Regions from separate parts of the Sphingobium wenxiniae genome, predicted to be linked through region 2. Evidence: riboswitches for the same ligand, from Rfam matches in the RefSeq annotation. Region 2 holds a riboswitch; each other region holds the start of a gene.

Region 1 (5,773 bases), 1.8 Mb from region 2:
GCCTTTCGCGGCGCAGGCGATTCCGCGTTGCGGCAATCCACTCATGATCGGCATAAGCGGCCGCGCCAATGGCGATGGCTGCCGCGGAAATGGGCCACGCACCAAGCTTTCGTCGCATCTGATCGACGATGGCTTCGGGCCCTAGCAGGAACCCCAGCCGTAGGCCTGCCAGCCCAAAGAATTTGCCGAAGGATCGAAAGATCAGCAATCGACGATGGTCGGCAATGTCGGGGGCCAGACTGTGCGTCGGATCGCTGTCGGCGAAGGCTTCGTCGACGATCAGCCATCCCTCTTCTGCGCGATTGTCTGCAAGGGCGAGCAGCGCATCGCGCGTCCAGTGGCGCCCATCAGGATTGTTGGGATTGGCAAGGATGAGGACGCCGCTTTCGGGATTGGACGGTGAGGCCGACGAAACGGCGGACGATACTGGAAACATCTCTTCATGCGTGCGGTAGGTGGGGGCGAGATATTGCGCTTCCGGGCCGAGCAGGCTGCTCACGATACGCAGGCCCGTTTCGGTTCCGGGAAGCGCGCAAAGATGCCTGGGGTCCACGCCGAAATAGAGTGCGGCGGTTCTTTCCATCTCCCGCAGGTTGGCTTCGCAAGGAAGGCGGCGCCAATCGATCTCCATATCGTCCGGAACTGGCCATGCATGGGGATTGATGCCGGTCGACAGATCGATCCATGGCTGGCGACCTTCGCCGAACCGCGCTCGCGCCGCGGCCAGGCCGCCGCCATGCCATGTCCATCGATTCTTCATGACAGTTTCGATCCCACGATCAGGGTCATCAGAAGCGCGGTTTCAATCAATTCGATGCCGGCGCCATGGCCATCGCCGGAAATACCTCCGATCTGGCGCTTGATCCAGCAACCCCAGAGCGGGATGAAGACGGCGCCGGCGAGCAGGACGGGGAAGCGAAGGGATGCCAACAGCGCCACGCTTGACCATGCGAATATATCGAACGGGCGAATGGCTCCGCGAAATCGGGATGCCAGGCCCTCGTGAAGGGGAGGCAACCAAGTCGTCCAGATCAGGGGCCCGATGCGGGCGATGAAGGGAATGCAGATAAGTGTCATCAAGTTAATGACGCTAGCTTGCTGCAAAAGAGCGTGGATCAGCACCAGTTTGCTCAGCAGCAAAAGGCCTATGGCGATGACGCCGAAACTGCCGATATGAGGATCGCCCAGGACCGCCAGCATCCTGTCGCGATCTCCATGCGCCGCGCCACGCGCATCGACGATGTCGGCCAGTCCATCCAGATGGAGCCCGCCCGTCACCATGGTCCACAGAAGCAATCCGGAAAGCGCCCCGATCCATGGATCGATCAGGCTGCCTGCCCAAGCGCCCAGCGCGAGGATCGAACCCAATAGCAGGCCAACTGCGGGGAACCACCGCATGGCCGATGCGAATTCATTCGGCGTGACAGCGATGTGGGGTGCGGGCAGCCTCGTCAGGAATTGCACCGCGATGATGAGGCTTTTCAAGACTGCAATCCTGCAAGTCGGGGGAGGCAGCGGCCCTGTTTCCCCATATGTTGTGACGGGATGATGATCGGGCTTCTGGATTTCATCGTGAACCTTCCGCAGCAGAAGACGTCCCTGCGGCGGACAGGGCGGGCTTTTCGGCCACGACATGTCCGCCACCTGGCGGTCTGGACTGTCGCTACGCGGGGGTGATCCCGTTCGCCCGGCACACCCTGTCCGCACGAAGAACGACAGCGGCGGGCCGGTCTCCTGGCTTGCGGGTCAGGGCCGGATGCGCCGCCTTCTCAGAATCCTGTGATCCCAATGGCTAGTGGCGCGCGGCTATCCGCTCACAGTTGCAGGGGCAGCTGAGGTTCCTCACCTCATTCCCGTATATCCCTTTTGGGGAACCTGTCGCGCGGCGCGAAATAGGAAAGTTAGGCTCCCGCGTCAATCGAGGCTCTCGCTCGAGAACCGACCCCTTGTTATCCAGCCGGGGCGGCGCGCTTGAGATCGACCGTGCGGAAGCCCAGATGCGACGCGGCGGAAAGCTCGTCCTGCGCGTGGCGGGCAGCGGGGCGGTAGCGGGCGCAATAATTGGGCGCACACAGAAAGGAACCGCCCTTTATGACCCGAACGCGGGCGTCGGGCTGGTCGGAGTCGAAGCTGGGATTTCCCGGCGCGCCTTCACCAATCAGCACGGGTTGATGGCTCGGCAGATACCAGCTTTGCGTCCATTCCCATGCATTGCCGATCATATCCCGCAGGCCGAAACCGTTGGCCCGGTAGCATCCGACCGGCGCGAGGCCGCGATGCCCGTCGAGGCCGGTGTTGGAGGCCGGAAATTCGCCCTGCCAGCTATTGGCGGCTTCGGGGCCGGGCTGTTCCCATCCGCTTGACTGTCCGCCATTGGCCGCGCGTTCGAACTGCTCTTCGGTGGGAAGCGAGCGTCCCGCCCAGCGGGCATAGGCGATTGCATCGGCATAGGCGACCTGCACCACCGGATAGTCGTTCCGTCCGGCAAGGTCACTTCCCGGTCCTTCGGGATGCCTCCAGTCGGCGCCTTTGACAATCCGCCACCATTGCTGGGGCGCGACCGGCCGTTCGCCCGGGCCGGGCGGTTGGAAGACAATAGAATCCCCCAACCCCTCGGCGACGGTTCGATAGCCCGTTTCCAGAACGAAGCGGGCGAATTGGGCGTTGGTGACTTCGTGCCGGTCGATCCAGAAACCGGGCACGTTCGCTTCATAGGCGGGGCGTTCCTCTGGGTAGCCCCGGTCATCCCCGATCTGCGCCTTGCCCGCTGGCACCCACGCCATGTCGTCGCTCTGGGTAGCGCACTGCGTGCCATAGGCTGGCTGGTCGATGGCCGCTGTCGAAAGGGGCAGCAGCGCCAATAAGGCGGCCGGGCCAAGTCTATGCGCGATACTCATGGTTGATAGATCCGTTGATCGGGCAGGATAACGCCGACATCCTTCGCATAGGCATCCCAGGCCGCGATCAGTTGCCGTTTGCGGTCGGGATGTTCCAGCGACAGGTCATGCGTTTCACCGGGATCTTCGGCCAGATTGAACAGCCGCCACTCTCCATCGCCGATGTCGGTGATTTTCCAGTCGCCCTGCCGCAGCGCGCGCGAGCCGAACAGTTCGGTCCCGATGCTGTCGCCCGGCGCATAGACCCGGTCGGCCGTTTCGCTCAGATAGGGCACCCAGCTCTTGCCGCGTATCGGCTCCACCTGCCGTCCGGCGAAGCTGCCCTGTGGATCGGGAACATGGGCAAGGTTCAGAAAGGTGGGCACCACATCCGCGACAGAGAGGAAAGCGTTGGCGATGCCCTGGCGCTTGAACCCCTTGTAGTTGATGAACGAAACCGTGCGCGTGCCGCCTTCCGCGGCATAGGCTTTCACCAGCCAGGAGGGCGCTGTTCCCGCCTGCGCCCAGCCGGGACCGTAGCCGACATAGCTGGTCGCCGCGCCGCGATTGTCGAAGCTGTTATCGGCTCCGGCCGCCAGCTTGCCGATCCCCGCCATTTCCGTCGCGGTCAGGTCCATCCCTTCCGCGCCATTGTCCGCCAGGAACAGGATGACGGTATTGTCATACTGGCCGGTGCGTTTCAGCTCCGCGATGACCCGTCCGACATTCTGGTCCAGCCGGTCGACCATCGCCGCATAGATTTCCATATCGCGCGATGCCACGCGCTTCTGCTCGGCCGTCAGGGAATCCCATCCGCCTTTACGCAGCACAGGCTCATGCGCGGCCACTGCCGGATCTAGCAGACCCAACTCTGCTTGCCGCTTCAACCGTTGCGCGCGCAGCACTTCGAAGCCTGCATCATAACGGCCGCGATATTTGGCGATGTCTTCCTTGGGCGCCTGCAATGGCCAGTGCGGTGCGGTGAACGCAAGATAGGCGAAGAACGGCTTTTTCCCTTCCGTGCCCTTACCGCTGGTCTTCAGTTCCTCAATGAGCTTGGTCGCGAAATAGTCGGATGAATAGAAGCCGTCGGGCAGAGCGCTCAGCACCTTGCCGTCCTGGGTATAGGTATATCCCTTGGCGGGATCGGTTGATATTCCCCGGCCGAAATGATTATGGCCGCCCTGCAACAGTGCGAAGCTGTGCTGGAAACCGCGGGCGTGCGGGTCTTGTCCCGGCGTCACGCCCAGATGCCACTTGCCTGACAACAAGGTGCGGTAGCCGTTCGCCGACAGAAGCTCGGCGAGGGAGGCCACCTGCGGCCGCAAATAGCCCTCATGGCCCGGCTGGCCCTTCTGGTTGGGTGCCAGCAACTCGGCCATCGATCCGAGACCGGCGCGATGGTTGTCGGTGCCCGACAGCAGCATGGAACGCGTCGGCGAACAGGTCGGCGCGGTATGGAAACCGGTCAGCCGCAGCCCGGACGTCGCGATCGCATCCAGGTTCGGCGTCGCTATCTCACCCCCGAATGCTCCGATGTCGGAATAGCCGAGGTCATCGGCGACTATGACGAGGAAATTGGGCCGGCTGGAATTTTCCGCGGCGGCGGGTTGCGTCGCGACGATGGCGGCCAGCGCGGCGAGCAAGAGGCGAACGGACATGCGCTCTCCATTACAAAGGGTGGACCATTACAACGGGTGGACCATTGGAAAAAAGGCGGGCCGCGCCAGATGATGGGAGCGCGGCCCAGTGTATGGCCGGAGGGAGATACTATCCGGCGATGAGGAGGATCTTATTCGGCCGGCACCAGTTCGGGCTGCTGCTCCTTTTTCGTGGTGCGGCTGCGGTTGCCGTCGATCGCCACCGGCACGTCGCCGTTCACGGTAGCGCGGCGCAGGTGCCGGCGCTGGACGCCGAAGTCGGCGATGGCGCGGTGCTGGGTGGCGCGATTGTCCCAGATGGCGACGTCGCCCGCGCGCCAGCGCCAGCGTACCGTGTTCTCCGGCTTGGTGATGTGGTCTTGAAGGATGGAGAATAGCCGCTGCGAATCCGCGCTGTTGAGGCCGGCGAACTGCTTGACGAAATGGCCGAGCAGCAAGGTGCGCTCGCCCGATACCGGATGGACGCGAACAACCGGGTGTTGGGTTTCATAAACGGTCGAAGCGAAAACCTTGCTATATTCCTCCTGCCGCTGCTGGTCCTTGGCGCTCAGCGCATGGGCATAGTCATATTTGTTCGAATGAACCGCCCACAGACCGTCCACCAGCGTCTTGAGCGCTTCGGGCAAATCTTCATAAGCGGTGGCGGTGTTGGCCCACAGCGTATCGCCGCCAGCTTCGGGCACATGAAGCGCGCGGAGGATCGACGCCTTGGGATAGGCATCGACGAAGGTCACGTCCGTATGCCAGCTCGAGGCGGCATAGCCTTCCTTGGAATCCAGTTCGAGCAGATAGCGTGAACCTTCGGCCACCGGCACGGTGGGATGTGCGACCGGATCACCCAGCAGCGCGGCGAATTCTTCATGTCGTTGATCGGTGAGCGCGTCCTGATCGCGGAAGAAGATGACTTTGTGGCGAACCAGCGCGGCTTCGACGGCGGCGACGGTGGCCGGATCGAGGTCACCGGACAGGGCGATGCCCCTGACTTCAGCGCCGATCCGGCCCGCCACGGGCACGATGTCAAGCGGGCTTGCCGCATCGGCGGCGTTGATGAAATTGTTGATATGGGCAGTCATGTCACAATCCTCCTTCGGTCTTGGTCTCTTGGCATTCGGGGGTCATTCGGCGGGCGCCATGGCTTTGTCGCGTTCATCGAGCGCGCGTCGAATTCGGCTGTGCTCGGCCTCGTCCAGAGAAAAGCCCCGGATGAGCCAGGCGGAAATCAGGTGGGCGGCAGCG
Region 2 (5,773 bases):
GTGCGGTCGACGGCACGGGCCGTGCCGAACGCTGGCTGTGGAACGCGCCGCACAGCTTCGATCTGCCCGGCCTGCGCCAGAGCCGCTTGCGGTACATCATCATCCTGCCCTTGCTCGCAGCCGTCACACTGGTCTGCGGGACCGGAGCCTGGATGGGCATGCGCAAGCTGGCCCGCGACCTGTGGCGTATTCGGCGCCGTATCCGGCGGCTGTCCCGCCGCTCGTTCTTCCTTCGATCACGGAGCCCGTCATGATCTCATCCGCCGCATCGCTATCCTTGCGCCGACGGATCGGCGCCCTGTTCACGGGATTGATCGCCGCGAACATTGCGGTCTGGGTCTGGGCCTATAGTCTTTTTCACGCGCAGCCCCTGATGTTGGGCACCGCCTTGCTGGCCTGGGGGCTGGGTCTGCGTCACGCGGTCGATGCCGATCATATTGCCGCCATCGACAATGTGACCCGCAAGCTGATGCAGGATGGCCAGCGCCCGGTTGCGGTCGGCTTCTGGTTTGCGATCGGGCATTCGGGGATCATTGCCATAGCGTCAATCGCCATAGCGCTGACGACCAGCGCGCTGGCTGAGTTTGCCGCGTTCAAGGAGATTGGCGGGGTAGTGGCGACCGCAGTTTCCGCGCTATTCCTGTTCACGATTGCAGGCATGAACCTTCTAATCCTGCGCTCCGTTTGGCGTACCTTCGCCCATGTCCGCACTGGCGGCGACTATGTCGAAGACGATCTCGATCTGCTGATGGGGTCGCGCGGATTGCTTGCAAGGCTGTTCAGGCCGATGTTCCGCCTGGTCAACAAAAGCTGGCACATGGCCCCGCTGGGATTTCTGTTCGGGCTCGGATTCGATACCGCCACCGAAGTCGCCATTCTGGGCATGTCGGCCAGCCAGGCCGCCAACGGCCTGTCGATCGGCACGATCTTGGTCCTGCCTGCGCTGTTCGCGGTCGGTATGGCGCTGATCGATACCGCTGACGGCGTGGTGATGCTGGGCGCTTATGAGTGGGCCTTCGTGAAACCGATCCGCAAGCTCTACTACAACATCACCATCACCCTGATCTCGGCCATCGTGGCAATCGTTATCGGCGGAATCGAGACGCTCGCCCTGATCGGCGACAAACTCGGATTGACGGGGTGGCCATGGAACCTTGCCGCGAAATTGGGAGAGAACTTCAACAGCCTCGGCTTCGCCATCATCGGCCTGTTCGTGCTCTGCTGGCTTGCAAGCTTCGCGATCTATCGCTGGAAGCGCTTCGACGAGATCGAGGTTGCGGTCGTTGCCTGACCGTGCCCGTGTGAATCGATGCATCATGCTTCGGTATGACAAGCAGGCTTGCACTGTCTCAATCGATCTCGATGTCCACATGCCGCTGGGACTTCGCGTACACTACGGTGAACGCGATGCAGCGATCCGGATGTTGATGAAGCGCTCTGCCGGAGCTTTCTTAAAGTCGAGCCTGAGCTGCGTTTTTGATCCGGCTTCACGAAAGGTTGCTGAAGCTCTCGCCGACGACATACGCGAACGCCTTTTCCGGATAGCGCACAAGCCCATCAGCCAACGGCAAGTGGAGAATATTCTCGGCATCACATCCCGCGAGCGGATACGGTGGGCCAAAGACGGACGCTTGCCGCGATCGGGGGTCTCCAGGATCAGAAAAGGCACAACCGAGATCTCGCTCTGGACTTATCCATGCGATGCGATCGAGCATCTGGCAGCCCACCCGGCAGAGATACGTCGGTGGCGCGAAGAAGATACAGCAACGACATCAATTGGCTTGGCTCCCATTTTCGGTTAGGGCGGGCGGCGAAGGGTCGGTTGATTCCGCCCTTCGATGATCGCGCCGGTGTCCCGAAAGGGACTTAATCGGGAATGCGGTGAGGAAGCTTGCTTCCAAATCCGCGGCTGTCCCTGCAACTGTAAGCGGATAGCGCGATGCACATGCTCCTGAATGCAGGAGCGGCCACTGGACAGCGTATGCACGCAGTCTGGGAAGGCGTGCATCAAGCTGTGACCCGCGAGCCAGGAGACCTGCCGGCGCACCGGTCGCTCTTGCCTGATCCAGGGGATGGTCACGGCACGGTAACTCTCCGTCTGAGCGACGAAGCTGTGCGGCTGGGGCTGCACGGGTTGCGTGGTCACGGGCGCCTTGTCGCGCCCGCCCGTCGTCGCGCTCCGACCGGATATGTCCGGCAAGCCCCCGCTTTTCTCGCTCCGGCGCGCGGGGAAGTTGACTGTGTCCGACCTGTCCAAGTCCGATGTTTCCAAGGTGCCGGTCACCATCGTTACCGGCTTTCTGGGCGCGGGGAAAACCACGCTCATCAGCCACTTGATCCGCAATGCGGGCCGCCGCAGGTTGGCGGTGGTGGTCAACGAATTCGGCACGCTGGGCGTGGATGGCGACATTCTCCAAGCCTGCGCCATTCCCGATTGCCCGGCTGAAAACATCATCGAACTGGCCAATGGCTGCATCTGCTGCACCGTGGCGGACGATTTCATTCCCACTGTCGAAAAGCTGCTCGCGCTCGATCCGCGCCCGGATCACATCCTGATCGAGACATCGGGCCTGGCGCTCCCCAAGCCGCTGCTCAAGGCGTTCGACTGGCCGGCGATCCGCAGCCGGATCACCGTCGATGGCGTGCTGGCCCTGGCCGATGCCGAGGCTGTCGCTGCCGGTCGGTTTGCACCCGACGTAGCCGCGCTGGATGCGCAGCGCGCCGCCGATCCGAGCGTCGATCATGAGACACCGCTGTCGGAGGTGTTCGAGGATCAACTGGCCTGCGCCGACATGGTTTTGCTCACCAAGGTCGATCTGGCCGGACCCGAAGGCGTGGCTGCCGCGCGCGCCGTAATCCTACGAGAAGCGCCGCGTCCGGTGCCGGTGATCGAACTCACCGAAGGCGTGGTCGATCCGCGTGTGATCCTGGGCCTCGGAGCCGCCGCCGAGGACGATATCGCCGCGCGCCCCTCGCACCACGACGGCGAAGACGAGCATGAGCACGAGGATTTCAACAGCACGGTGATCGCGCTCAGTGAGATCGCCGATCCGGCCGACCTCGTGGACCGGATCGAAACGCTGGCGCGCGATCACCGGATCCTGCGGGTGAAGGGCTATGCCGCCGTGACCGGCAAGCCGATGCGCCTGCTGGTGCAGGCCGTGGGTGCGCGGGTGCGTCATCACTACGATCGCCCGTGGCGGCCGGACGAGCCGCGTCGCACCACGCTGGTCGCCATCGCCGAGCATGACGCTATTGATCATGGCGTCCTGCGCGCGGTGCTGGAAGGCTGAACGCCGCCGATGCACGTCATCTTCCGCGAAACCCATGGGATGGAGGAAACTGCCGTCCCGCAGGATCTGGGGCAGCAGCCTGCGGATCTGGTGGTGCTGTCCTTTTCGGACAGCGACCTGGGAGCATTCGCGGCCGCATGGCACGGCGCGCGCGCAGTCAATGAAGATGTACCCTCGCTCAGGCTCGCCAATCTGTCGGCGCTCATGCATCCCTTGTCGGTCGATACTTATGTCGAGCGCACGCTGTCCGGCGCCAAGGCGATCCTGATCCGGCTGATCGGCGGCATGCCTTATTGGAGCTACGGACTGCAGCAGGTCGAGGCGTTGGCCCGCGAGCATCGGATCGCGCTGGCCGTCCTGCCTGGAGACGGTCGGCCCGACGAACGCCTGGATGCGGTATCGACCTTGCCCGTGCCTGTCCTGCGAGAGCTTGCGCGGCTGTGCGATACCGGCGGCGAGCGAGCGGCACGGGCGGCGCTGGTCGAACTGGCGCGGGCCGCGCGGCTGGTCGATTTGCCCGCGTCGGCCAGCGAAGCATTGCCGGAAGCGGGCGGCTGGCATCCCGAACATGGCGTCGTCTGCCCGGAAGCCTTCGCGCGCGATTCGGGCCGGCCCCTCGTATTGCTGGTATTCTATCGCTCCTACCTGGCGGCCCACGATCTGGACCCCTTCGCCGCCCTTCACGCCGCGTTCGAGCAGCGGGGGTTCGACACATTGTCGATTTTCGTCCCGTCGCTGAAGGCGCCTCTGGTGCGCGGCCAGGTCGATCATTGGGTCCGTGCCCTTGCTCCGGTCGCCATCATCAACGCCACCGCCTTCTCTGCCCGCGGCGATGGGATCGACACGCCGCTCGACGGCGCGGGCGTGCCCGTGTTCCAACTGGCGCTCGCCACATCGGGCCGCGCCGCCTGGGCAGGCGCAGCGCGTGGGCTGTCGCCCGCCGATCTCGCGATGCATGTCGTGTTGCCCGAACTGGATGGCCGCGTCTTTGCCGGTGTCGCCAGTTTCAAGGAAGCGGGGACGCGCGATCCCGCGCTGGAATTTTCCCGCAGCCTCCATCGCGCCGATCCGCAGCGGATCGAGGCGATCGTCGCCCGCGTGGCCGGCTGGACCGCGCTGGCCCGAAAGCCTCTTGGCGATCGGCGCGTGGCGCTTGCCCTCTCCACATATCCCGGCAAGGCCTACCAGATGGCCCATGCCGTGGGGCTGGACACTTTTGCCTCCACCGAGGCGATCCTGGCCGACCTTGCGCAGGCGGGATACCAGGTGCTTCCCCGCGCGGATTTGCCGACAGCGCTCCAGTGCGAGCACTTGCGCTGGCCTCTAGCCGACTATCGTAGGGCGCTGGCTGCCTTGCCCGAGGGGCTGCGCGCCGATCTTGCCGCTGCCTGGGGCGATCCGGAAAGCGATCCGGCGGTGTGGGACGGCGCATTCTGCTTTCCCGCGGTCGCGGCCGGCAAGGCCATCGTCGCCTTGCAGCCCGAGCGGGGTATCAGCGCCAGCCGCGCGGAGGATTATCACGACCTCTCGCGCTGTCCGCGCCATGCTTATGTCGCCTTCTACCTGTGGCTGCGCGAACAGGGCGTGGACGCATTGGTCCATATCGGCGCGCACGGCACGCTGGAGTGGCTGCCCGGCAAGGCGGTCGCCCTGTCGGATGCGTGCTGGCCGGAGGCGCTCGTGGGCGCCATGCCGGTGATCTACCCCTTCATCGTCAATGACCCGGGCGAGGCGGCGCAGGCCAAGCGCCGCATCGGCGCGGTCACCATCGGTCACGTCCCGCCACCCCTGACGCAGACCGGCAGCGGTGCGGGCCTTACCCGCATCGAGGCGCTGCTCGATGAATTTTCCAATGCCGATGGGCTGGATCCGGCCCGCCGCGACCGGCTCCAGGATGCCATTCGCGAGGAAGCGCGCGCGCTGGGCCTGGAGGCCGAGCTGGGCTTGGATAGCGCGACCACATTGGTCGAGGCGATCACGCGCATCGACCGCTTCGTCTGCGATGTGAAGGCCAGCCAGTTCGGCGACGGGCTGCATGTCTTTGGCCGGACTGAGCATGGCGCGGCGGAACGGGCCGGGTTGCTGGCGGCGCTGGACGGGAGGCGCGTGGCGCCCGGTCCTTCCGGTTCACCCTATCGCGGGCGCAGCGATGTGCTGCCGACGGGGCGTAACCTCTACACGATCGACCCGCGCGCGGTGCCGACCCGTGCCGCCTATGCGCAAGGGGTTTGCCTGGCGGAGGAACTGATCCGGCGGCACTTGCAGGATCATGGCGACTATCCGCGCGGGCTGCTGGTCGATCTCTGGGGCTCGGCAACGATGCGCACGGCGGGAGAGGAATTTGCCATGGCGCTGCACCTGCTGGGCGCCAAACCGCTGTGGGACATGGCGTCCGAACGGGTGATAGGGATCGAGATCCTGCCGCTCGCCCTGCTGGACCGACCGCGCATTGACGTAACTCTGCGCGTTTCCGGACTGTT
Region 3 (5,773 bases), 460 kb from region 2:
CCTCAAATCGACCGGTTGGCGGGATCGGCGGCGAAATTTTCCAGAACCTCGGAGAAATAGGGCATATGGTCGGTGATGCCACCATCGACGACCATGACCTGTCCAGTCATGAATCGACCATCGTCGGAGGCCAGAAATGCTACCGCGGCGGCGATGTCGCGCGGCGCGCCCAGATAGGGTGTCAGCTTGTGCTTTTCGATTCTGTCGAGTTGTTCCTGGGAATTGCTTTCGTAGACATTGGGAGTCACGACCAGGCCCGGCGAGACGACGTTGCACCGGATGCCCTGTTTGCCATATTGCGTCGCCGTATACAGGGTGAGGCAGTTGATCGCCGCCTTCGAAGATGCATAGGCCGGGCCATAGAGATCCCCGCGCAGCGCGGCGCCCGAACTGGTGTTGATGATCGACCCGCCGCCATTTTTGAGCATCAGCGGTATGCCGTGCTTTATCATCAGCATGGTGCCGCGCGTATTCACCAGAAATGCGCGATCCCAAATGTCCGCCGGCATGGCGGTTATGCCCATATCCAGCGCCATCTGCTCGCCGCGGGTATCAGCCGCATTATTGTGCAGGACATCCAACCGACCATGCTCAGCCTCAATCGCGGCGAAGAAGGCGATGATGCTCGATTCCTCGGCAAGATCAAGGTGGAGCGCGGTTGCCTTGCCGCCATCTGCAACAATGCTTTGGGCGACCTTGTTCGCGCTGGCGGTGTTGACGTCGCCTATGACGACCTGAGCGCCCTCGGCCGCAAGACGCCGGGCGCTGGCCTCACCGATGCCGCCCGATCCGGTGACGACCGCCACCTTGTTTGCCAAACGGTTCATGCTTTTCCTCTCCAGTCCACTTGCAGATCGCCTTTTGCGCGGTGTTCCTTGTGCTTTACCGACATCCACCAGCCGTCCGTGTTCGGATCGTCATTCAATATGGTCGATGCCCCTGCCGATCATGCCAGTAAAAGGTCGCGGCATGGCTTTGGGGAAGTATGAAGATAATCTGCAACATACTCAATAGTGCATATTGGTGGTATTTTTGCTTTCTGAGTATCGCATTTATGAAATGCCGTGCGGTCGCTGACCGGATGCTGAGAACAGGCAGCAGATGCTCCCATGACCTTGCGCTGGATGCGGCATGACATGCCGGACCCGGCTCGTCGAACTGCCGGGCGCGGATGCTGGATATGGCCTTCGGGATCAAAGGCGGAAGAATGGGCCTCGATGGCCGCCGCGGGTCATTGTTCTTTCCGCAGCACAGATTCCGCCATCATGCCAAAGCCCACCCCGATGATCGACCAAAGAACCCCTTGCATGGCTATGGAGGCGACCCGGAAGTCCCATAGCACGGTCGCCGGGAAATCATTGGGCACCTCGTTGATCTCCGGCAAAACGGCCTGGGCTATGAAAACCGTCACGATATAAATGACGACGGCGCCGATGCTGCCGTTGAAGCCTCCGAATTTTTCGGCAAGGCCACGCCCAAGGCTGAAGGCGATGGCGAGAGCTGCCAACGACAGTCCGATTGCTGCAAAAAAAGCTGCGGTACGAAAGCCGACCGTTTCATGCAGGCCCACCGCTGGCGGCGTCGGTGGATATTTGAGCGCGGGCACCAGGGCGACGGCAAAAAATGCCGCGATGGCGAGCAACAGGGACAGGGTGCGTGGCCCGATCATGCCGATACGGCCGTAGGCGGCAGCGAAGACGAGTGAGAAAATACCCCCTACTGCCGCGCCGTAAAGCGTTATCGCCGTCAGGAGGCCCAGGCCTTTCTGTGTCGCGCGGCTGACCAGCTCAGCTTCTTCCGGCACGCTCATGCTCGCCATGTCCGCATGCGCCATATGTTCGTGGGCAGTTTCGAACCCTATGGCCAGATCGATCGATGGCTCAGCGAAGGCGCGGGCGAACAGGGCGACAAGCACGGCTGCGATGATTCCCGCGATCATGCCGCGGATGAGAAGGCTTCTGCTCATGACGAATTCCGCCTCAAAGCGATGCCCAGGCGATCGGAATCGATCGCTGGTCAGGAAATCGCGGTAAAATAGGGAATAGATGCGGCCGATCTGATGCAGTCGGATCGCAAACCGCTCTAGTGGCAGGGAAAGCCCAAAAGATGCCGACCGTCATGCACGAATTCGTGCACATACATGCCCTTGAACAACGAAAAGGCGCCTTGTTCGGTGCTGACGAAATAGAGGAAGATCAGCGCCAGCAGCGTACCGAATATCGCCCAGGGCAGGATTTCGCGCAGTGGTATGGTGCTGCCGCCCTGCAGGGGGATGAAGATGTCTTCGGCAAATAGCGTCGTGGTGGCCATGATGATGCTCCTTTCGGGATTTTCGCGTCCCGCCGGTGTCCGTTCGCCCGAGGAAGGTCTGACTTTCACCCGCCCCCTCTCGACAGAGATGGGCAACGGACGATAACAGTGGCGCGACCGTGCCGGAATCTCACCGGCTTCTTCCTCGACCTTGCCCGCACGACATAGGATGGAACCGGGCGCAGCGTCAACGTCCCCCGGGAGGATCGACTGATCAAGCGCCTGAACCTGCTCTGCCACGCGGCGACGCCATCTATGCGCGAAGGCGGTTTTCCGGCGCCCGGCGAAGCCGTCGATGAAGGAGGATCGCGTGCGACCGCTGGATTGCGCCTGCCCCGCCCAACCCCCAGAACTATCGTCACGAGTCCGATGGCTGCGGCGCAACAGACGGCCGATCTTTTGGGAGTGGCCGCGCAGGTCGAGCCGGCACTGCGGGACATCGATCATGGCGACTGGGCAGGACGCAGCTTCGCGGACATTCACGCGCGTGATCCAGGCGCCTTCGCTCGCTGGCTTGCCGATCCGGCACCGGGCGTGCCGGGCGGCGAAACGATGGCAGTGCTTTTGTCGAGGGTCGGGGTATGGATGGATGGCATCGACGGAGATGTGCTCGCGATCACCCATCCCATGGTCATCAGGGTCGCGATCGGCGTTGCGCTCGACCTGCCGCAGCAGGCATTATTGCGAATAGATATCGCGCCGCTTTCCAGTGTCACCCTGTCGTTCAACCGTGGCTGGCGGCTTCAGGCGCTCCGTCCCCTTTGACTGTCCGTATCCGTGGCGCTTGCGATCCGCCTGCATCTGGCATATTGGCTGCGCGTCCTTGCGGAAGGCTCCGGCTGGAATCGGGGACAATGATCGCGCTGGTGGCCTTGTGAGAGGCCTTAAAAGGGAATGCGGTGCGGATGGATACATCCATCCAATGCCGCGGCTGTCCCTGCAACTGTAAGTGGCGAGTGCGATGTACATGTGCGGACGGGCTAACGACTCGAACCGCCAGCCACTGGGCCGGACGCTAAGTCATGCGAGGCCTGGGAAGGCCGTGCATCAAGCGATGACCCATGAGCCAGGAGACCTGCCGGCGTCTGGTCGCTCTTGCCCTGGCCCAGGGGATGGCCGTGGCACGGTGAACTCCGTCTGAGCGACGAACGCGCGGCAGGGGCCGCATCGGAGACGTGCGTCGGCCGCCCATTGGCGTCCGGTCGCCGCGCGTGCCGACCGTTCGTGAACGGCACGCCCCTGTCCAACGTCGATTGGACGCCGACGGGGGACTGTCTTGAATGATATCATCCTATCGCGGCTGGCTTTTGCCGCGGTTCTTTCTTTCACCGCGACACTGGCGCAGGCCGAAACCAGCGACGATGCGGGCGGCATCGTCGTTATTGGCAAGAGCCTGGAAGAGCTGCTGCCCCAGCAACTGTCCCGCTATGGCAGCGATATCGAGACTGTTACGGACAAGCAGGTGCGCGACGGCGGATATGTCGATGTTGCGCGCGCGCTGCAGACGGTGCCGGGTCTCTATATCATGCCGGGTTCCGGGCCGTTCAGCTATGTCGATATCTCACTCCAGGGGTCGCGCACGCAGGACGTGCTGTGGACGGCCGACGGCATCCGCCTGAACAACCGGCTTTATGGCAGCACCTCGCCCAACGACACGCTGCCCGCCAGCATGATCGAGCGCATCGAGGTGCTGAAGGGTGGCGAGAGCCTCTTCTACGGCACGCAGGCGGCGGCTGGCGTCATCAATGTCGTGACGCGCGGCTTCACCGATGCCTTCAACGGACAGGTGAATGGCAGCGTCGACAGTCGCTCCGGCGTCAATCTCGACGGCTATGCGCGGGGCAGCATCGGCGATCACAAGTTCGTGGTCTATGCCTCCCGCAACCAGGCGGAAGGGTATCGCCCCTACAGCGTCATGCAGCCCAGCGCGACCGACCGGAAGCGCGGCTATCGCCTGTGGTCGGTAGGCGGCAAATATCAGTTCGATTTCACGCCAGACCTGCGTCTCAACCTGCAATATCAGCACACGGAAGCGAAACTCGACAATCTGAGCGCCTCGCGCGTCAACACAAGCCGCAACGACCGCAATGAAGAGATTGCGAGCGCTCGCCTCGATTATACCGGAAGCGACACGATCCAGTTCTTCCTCAAGGGCTATTTTCACGACTGGAAAACGGCCTATGTCCAGATACTCAATCCCATTCCAGCCGGGCCGCCGATCGTGGTTTATCCGGCTGGCACCTTCTGGGGCTATCAGGACTATGGCGGCAGCGCGGTCGTAAAACTGCATCCGCATCGCGGCCTTGAATATCTGATCGGCTATGATTTCCAGAATTTCAACGGCCGCGACGACGTGTTGCTGATCGGCAAGACCAGCGAACAGGTGCATGCCGGCATCCTTCAGGTCCGTACCACCGATGAAATCAGTGACCGAGGCCGGATCGCGGCTGGAGCGCGCTATAATGAAAGCGGCGGTGCGAAGAAGACGATCTGGAACGTCAGCGGCCGTTTCGACATCAGCGACACCCTCTATGTCGAGGGCATTGGCGGCACATCCTTCATCCTGCCTGATGCATCGTCGCTCTATGGCATCGACCCGTGCTGTGAGATCGGCAATCCGAACCTGAGGCCGGAGCAGAGCCTGAACATCAATCTGACCGTAGGTGGAGTTTTTCCGCTGGCGGGTGGTGCGCTCTACTGGAAGACGACCTATTTCCAGCGCAGGATCACGAACCTCATCGACACATATTATGGTGATCCAGCCTTTCCCAATGGCACGTTCATCAATGTCGATACCCGCGTGAAGGTGCGCGGCGCCGAGTTCCAGATCGACGCGACGCTGGCGCAGACCTGGCATATCAATGCGAGCTATACCTATACCCGGGCTCGCGACGGAGATTCGACAACCCAGCGCGACAGAACGCCCCGGCAATATGCCAAGGGCGCTATTGCCTATGCGCCGGAAGACCTGCCCTTCGGCGCCAATGTCGCGGTGAACTGGGTCGGCGACGCCTATTCCTCGCCCTTTGGCTTCCCGCGCCAGAACTATGGCAATTACGCGACCCTCGACATCGGCGCGCATCTTTATGTCGACGGCGCGGCGCGGCGGCATCGCTTCGGCGTGAATGTGGAAAACGCCACCGGCAAAGAATATGCGACGCGCGGTTTGGGATCGGCTCCCGCCGATGCGGGCGGGCGCTTTCTTTATTTCCTGCGCGGCGTGCCCCGGACGCTCCGGGTCAGTTACGGCCTGAGTTTCTAACGCTGCAATGCTCCGCTCGTTTCTCTTCCTCCATCGCTGGTCCCGCTTATTGCGGGGCAGCGGCGTCCCGCCACTTCCCGCTGCGGTAACCTTTGTCACAGGGATGGCGTTCGCAAGGCCGGGCGCAATTCCCGGGCCGAGCGCGGCAGGAGGAGACGCGAGCGGCAAATCCACCGTCACCCATGCCCCCATCCAACAAGG

The links. Region 2 has a riboswitch for cobalamin ahead of cobW (cobalamin biosynthesis protein CobW). Riboswitches for the same ligand answer to the same signal wherever they lie in the genome.
Region 1: it holds a riboswitch for cobalamin, as region 2 does, so the genes downstream of both, ATN00_RS13260 (adenosylcobinamide-GDP ribazoletransferase) here and cobW (cobalamin biosynthesis protein CobW) in region 2, are expected to answer to the same signal.
Region 3: it holds a riboswitch for cobalamin, as region 2 does, so the genes downstream of both, ATN00_RS02400 (TonB-dependent receptor plug domain-containing protein) here and cobW (cobalamin biosynthesis protein CobW) in region 2, are expected to answer to the same signal.

Annotation. Positions count from the first base shown of each region.
Region 1 covers NZ_CP013264.1:2,685,906-2,691,678, forward strand. The annotation lists gene cobD (threonine-phosphate decarboxylase CobD) at 1-760, opposite strand, end outside; gene ATN00_RS13260 (adenosylcobinamide-GDP ribazoletransferase) at 757-1,485, opposite strand; cobalamin riboswitch at 1,708-1,894, opposite strand; gene ATN00_RS13265 (formylglycine-generating enzyme family protein) at 1,950-2,897, opposite strand; gene ATN00_RS13270 (arylsulfatase) at 2,894-4,537, opposite strand; gene ATN00_RS13275 (TauD/TfdA dioxygenase family protein) at 4,669-5,610, opposite strand; gene ATN00_RS13280 (MFS transporter) at 5,653-5,773, opposite strand, start outside.
Region 2 covers NZ_CP013264.1:921,446-927,218, forward strand. The annotation lists gene ATN00_RS04680 (peptidase) at 1-254, shown strand, start outside; gene ATN00_RS04685 (HoxN/HupN/NixA family nickel/cobalt transporter) at 251-1,291, shown strand; cobalamin riboswitch at 1,832-2,057, shown strand; gene cobW (cobalamin biosynthesis protein CobW) at 2,241-3,293, shown strand; gene cobN (cobaltochelatase subunit CobN) at 3,303-5,773, shown strand, end outside.
Region 3 covers NZ_CP013264.1:458,829-464,601, reverse strand. The annotation lists gene ATN00_RS02415 (SDR family NAD(P)-dependent oxidoreductase) at 3-827, opposite strand; gene ATN00_RS02410 (CbtA family protein) at 1,232-1,966, opposite strand; gene ATN00_RS02405 (CbtB domain-containing protein) at 2,083-2,310, opposite strand; gene ATN00_RS22740 (histidine phosphatase family protein) at 2,566-3,075, shown strand; cobalamin riboswitch at 3,160-3,407, shown strand; gene ATN00_RS02400 (TonB-dependent receptor plug domain-containing protein) at 3,587-5,572, shown strand.